DNA from 2 places in the Burkholderia anthinoferrum genome. Region 2 is predicted to be linked to the other one. Evidence: riboswitches for the same ligand, from Rfam matches in the RefSeq annotation. Region 2 holds a riboswitch; the other holds the start of a gene.
The links. Region 2 has a riboswitch for manganese ahead of C5F75_RS14080 (TMEM165/GDT1 family protein). Riboswitches for the same ligand answer to the same signal wherever they lie in the genome.
Positions count from the first base shown of each region.

Region 1: it holds a riboswitch for manganese, as region 2 does, so the genes downstream of both, C5F75_RS29215 (sodium:calcium antiporter) here and C5F75_RS14080 (TMEM165/GDT1 family protein) in region 2, are expected to answer to the same signal.

Region 1 covers NZ_LFZP01000060.1:59,753-62,202, reverse strand. The annotation lists gene C5F75_RS29220 (copper-binding protein) at 1-234, shown strand, start outside; gene C5F75_RS29215 (sodium:calcium antiporter) at 329-1,339, opposite strand; yybP-ykoY riboswitch at 1,404-1,577, opposite strand; gene C5F75_RS29210 (metal/formaldehyde-sensitive transcriptional repressor) at 1,693-1,968, shown strand; gene dmeF (CDF family Co(II)/Ni(II) efflux transporter DmeF) at 1,981-2,450, shown strand, end outside.
Region 2 covers NZ_LFZP01000041.1:173,015-175,464, reverse strand. The annotation lists gene C5F75_RS14085 (DUF4136 domain-containing protein) at 1-271, shown strand, start outside; gene C5F75_RS14080 (TMEM165/GDT1 family protein) at 322-894, opposite strand; yybP-ykoY riboswitch at 989-1,110, opposite strand; gene guaD (guanine deaminase) at 1,245-2,450, opposite strand, start outside.

The DNA of each region.
Region 1 (2,450 bases), on a different contig from region 2:
GATTCGAACGCCGCGCTGACCGACGCCGAAGTGAAGAAGGTCGATGCCGCGAGCGGCAAGATCACGCTGAAGCACGGCGCGCTGGAGAATGTCGGGATGCCGCCGATGACGATGGCGTTCAAGGCTAAGGATGCGGCGATGCTCGCGCACGCGCGTGCGGGCGACAAGGTCAAGGTGCGGATCGAGAAGGTCGACGGCACGTTGACGATCGTCAAGCTCGTCAAGGCTTCCTGAGCGTCCGGATGCGGATGGCGCCGCCGCCCGCGACCGGCGCCATGAAACGCGCCGCGCCGACGTGTCCGTCGGCCGGCGCGCCCGCCCGGCGCATTCAGCGCGTGAGCGTCAGCACCAGATATCCCGCATAACCGGCACCGTTCGCCAGCAGCGCCCAGATCGCAAGCCCGCGCGTGCGCGCGTTGATGCGCAGCCACGCGGCCGCGGCGAGCGTGATGATCACGCCGGTCAGCACTTCGGGGCGCGGCTCCCACGGCGTCAGCATGATGCCGATCGCGGGCAGCAGCGTGCCCTGGAACACCATCGCGCCGGTGATGTTGCCGAACGCGAGCGTGTCCTTCCCGCGGCGGATCCACAGCACGCTGTTGACTTTCTCCGGCAGTTCCGTCGCGATCGGCACGATGATCAGCGACAGCAGCAGCGCCGAGATGCCGAGCGCATGCGACACGCCTTCCACGCCGTGGATGAAGCCCTTCGCGCCGCCGACCAGCAGCGCGACGCCGATCAGCAGTTGCAGCACGATCGTCGCCAGGTTGGCCGGCAGACCGACGCGCGACAGGAACATCGCGTGCGGCGCCTCGGTGCCATGCCCGGCATCGACGAGCCCGGTCGACGCGCGCAACGTCAGCACGACGTACATCACGTAGAGGCCGACCAGCATCGCGGCGAGCAGCGCGCGCACGGCCCAGTTGTGATGCGGGACGAACATCGCGGCGGCCGCCAGCGAGAACGCGGCGAGGAAGGTGTTCATGTCGCGCGCGAAGCCCGTGCGTTCGGGCGCGAGCGTGCCGCGCAGCCCGCGCGAGCGGATCACGGCGAGCGTCATCAGGAACGTGGTGAGCGTCGCGAGCATCAGCGGCGCGCCCAGGATCGCGCCGACGCCGATCTCCTCGTTCACGGCCTGGTTCGATGTGCCGCCGGCCAGCGCGAGCAGCGGCACCATCGTTTCGGGCAGCGCGGTGCCGACGGCCGCGAACAGCGAGCCGGTCACGCCTTCGGAAATCTTCAGGCGTTCGCCGAGATGTTCGAGCGCATTGGTGAAGAGTTCGGCCGCGACGAGGATGACGATCAGCATGAACGCCAGTTCGACGAACATGAACGTCATGCGGCACCTCCGCAGGCAGCGGTGGCGTGGGGGAGGTGAGCAGGGAGGGACATGGGGACTCCGTGGTCGGACGCTGACGAACCATGACACATCCGCCGCCGTCCGACCAGGAACGACGCGACGTGCCGATGGTCTCGCCAGGCCGATCAGGCTGAACGCGCCACGGCCGCAGGCCGAGTGTGTTGACGCGTTCGCTTTCCGGCGGACGGAAAGCAGGCTACTCCCCAAAGACGGAAATCAGTCTAGCCGAGCGGTTTTCCTTCGACAAGCCTTCGTCTCGAAAAATATACCCCTCCACCCTATAGGGTCAGCCTTCCGGATATATACTCCCCTACCCTATACCGGAGCCGCCGATGAGTCATACCGTTCGCGAAAAACAGAAGCTGCTGAACCGCGTGCGCCGTATCAAGGGGCAGGTCGAGGCGATCGAGCGGGCGCTGGAAGAAGAGCGCGGCTGCAACGACGTGCTGCAATTGATCACGAGTTGCCGCGGCGCGATGAACGGCTTGCTGGCCGTCGTGCTGGAAGACCACATCCGGTCGCATCTCGTCGATGCGGACACGGCCGACGCGCACGAGGGCAGCGCGACCGAGCAACTGATCGACGTCGTGCACAGCTATTTCAAGTAACCGGGCCGGAACATGAACGAATTCAATGGCTCGCCGGCCGGCGGTGCGCACAGCCACGCGTTTCTGGGCGCCGCGCACACGCGCAATGAGCGAAAGACGTGGATGGTCATCGGCCTGTGCACGGCGATGATGATCGCCGAGATCGTCGGCGGCACGTTGTTCGGCTCGCTCGCGCTGGTCGCCGACGGGCTGCACATGTCGACGCACGCGGGCGCGATGCTGATCGCCGCGCTGGCCTACACCTATGCGCGCCGGTACGCCGACGATCCGCGCTTCGTGTTCGGCACCGGCAAGCTCGGCGACCTGGCCGGCTTCACGAGCGCGATCGTGCTGGCGATGATTGCGTTGCTGATCGGCTACGAGGCGATCGCGCGCCTGCTGGCGCCGGTGCCGATCCATTTCGACGAAGCGATTCCGATCGCCGTGCTGGGGCTCGCCGTGAACCTCGCCAGCGTGTGGCTGCTGAGCGGCGACCACCATCA
Region 2 (2,450 bases):
CTTCGACTACGTGCTCGGCATCCGTATCACCGAGCGCGCGACGGGCAAGGAGGTCTACAACGTGACCGCGCGCACGACCGGCGACAACGGCACGCTGCTGTACGCGATGCCGTTCCTCGCGCGCAGCGCGCTCGCCGATTTCCCGTTGTCGAACGGTGCGGTCCGTACGGTCCGGCTGCCGGTCGACAAGCGTGGCGGGCCGGCGGCGCCGGCCGCCAACGAGCGCGCGGTGCCGGCGGCGCCGGCCTCGGGCGCGGCCGTCGCAAAGTAGCGCGGCATCCGCGTCGGCGCGGCTGCCCGGCCGCGCCGGCCCGATTCCTTTCAGATTCCGATGCCGAACAGCGCCAGCGCGCCGAGCACGACGAACAGCACGGCCGCGATCCCGTGCACGAGCTTCGTCGGCAGGCTGTGCGCGAAGCGGTCGCCGAGCAGGATCGCCGGCACATTGGCGAGCATCATCCCGAACGTCGTGCCGGCCACGACGCCGATGTAATCCTGGAAGCGCGCGGCCAGCGCGACGGTCGCGATCTGCGTCTTGTCGCCCATTTCCGCGAGAAAGAACGCCACCAGCGTCGCGCCGAACACGCCGAGCCGCGAGCGGGTCGCATGGGCTTCGTCCTCGTCGAGCTTGTCCGGCACCAGGATCCACAAGCCCATCGCGATGAACGAGAACGCGAGCGCCCAGCGCATGATCGACGGCGTGACGAGCACGCCCAGCCATTCGCCGAACGCACCGGCGAAACCGTGGTTGACGAGCGTCGCGACGAGTACGCCGAGAATGATCGGCACCGGCTTGCGATAGCGCGCGGCCAGAACGAGGGAAAGCAGTTGGGTCTTGTCGCCGATTTCAGCGAGGGCGACGGCGCCGGTGGAGATCAGGAAGGCTTGAGACACGTATGGGGTTCCACGGGCCGATGTTGTGCAAGCGAGCGACGATCCACCGCGCGCCGGGCCCTGATGCGGCGCGCAGTGAACCATCGGTCTCGCCAGGCCAACGTGGCTGCGCCCGCCATGGCCGAACGGCCAAGTCTGTTGACGGACGCCTCCGTCACGATGCGCGCCGGGGGCGCGGGACATCGAGCGGAGCGGCTACTCCCCAATGAGCGGCGAATTCTAGCACGGCGCATCGCGCGTCGGAAAGCGGCCGGGCCGCGGTGCGCCGCGCCGCACCGCATTCGACTGCCGGCATGACGACACGGCGAAGCGGCGAAGCGGCCGTGCCTGCCGGAGCGCGGCGCGGGTCGCTACGCGGCGGCCGGGCCGCGCGCGGCGCCGCGCTCGTGCACGAGTTTGCCGGCCGCATAGGTACGGTACACCGCGCGGTCGTCGCCGAGCAGCGCGAACGCGAACAGCAGTTCCTCGAGCGAATCCGCGCGCTTCGTGCGGCGCGCGAGCAGCGGCGTCGCCTGCGGATCGAGCACGACGAAGTCGGCCTCGGTGCGCGGCGCGAGCGTGCCGACCGTGTCGGCGAGGTCGAGCGCCTGCGCGGCGCCGGCCGTCGCGAGCCAGAACATCCGCGTGGCGCTCAGGTGGTGGCCCGACAGCCGCGCGACCTTGTGCGCCTCGTTCATCGTCTGCAGCATCGAGAACGACGTACCGCCGCCGACGTCAGTCGCGAGCGTGACGGGCACGTCGTATTCGCCGGCCTTGTCGAAATCGAACAGGCCGCTGCCGAGGAAGAAGTTCGACGTCGGGCAGTGCGCGACGACGGTGCGCGTCTCGGCCATCCGGCGGCGATCCTCGTCGTCGAGGTGGATGCAATGGCCGTACACCGCGCGCGGACGCAGCAGCCCGTAGCGGTCGTAGATGTCGAGATAGCTGCGGTGGCCGGGGAACAGCTCGGCCGCCCATTTCACCTCGTCGACGTTTTCCGCGACGTGGCTTTGCACGAACACGTCCGGATGGCGGCGCGCGAGTTCGCCGCACGCCTCGAGCTGCGCCTCGGTCGACGTCGGCGCGAAGCGCGGCGTGAGCGCGTACATCTGGCGGCCCTTGCCGTGCCAGCGGCCGATCAGCTCGGCGCTGTCGTCGTAGCCCGACTGCGCGGTGTCGCGCAGGAATTCGGGGCAGTTGCGATCCATCAGCACCTTCCCCGCGATCATCCGCAGGTCGCGCGCGTCGCTCGCCGCGAACAGTGCATCGGCCGACTGCTTGTGCACCGTGCAGTAGACGAGCGCGCTCGTGGTGCCGCACGCGAGCAGTTCGTCGACGAAGAAGTCGGCGACTTCGCGCGCATGCTCGGGGTCGCCGAACCGGCGCTCGGTCGGAAACGTGTACTTGTCGAGCCACGGCAACAGGCCCGGCGCCGGCGACGCGATCATGTCCGTCTGCGGATAGTGGATGTGCGTGTCGATGAAGCCGGGCACGATCAGCTTGTCGCGCAGGTCGTGGACCGCCGCATCGCGCGCGAGCGTCGCCGCGAGCGGCGCATACGGGCCGGCCGCGACGAC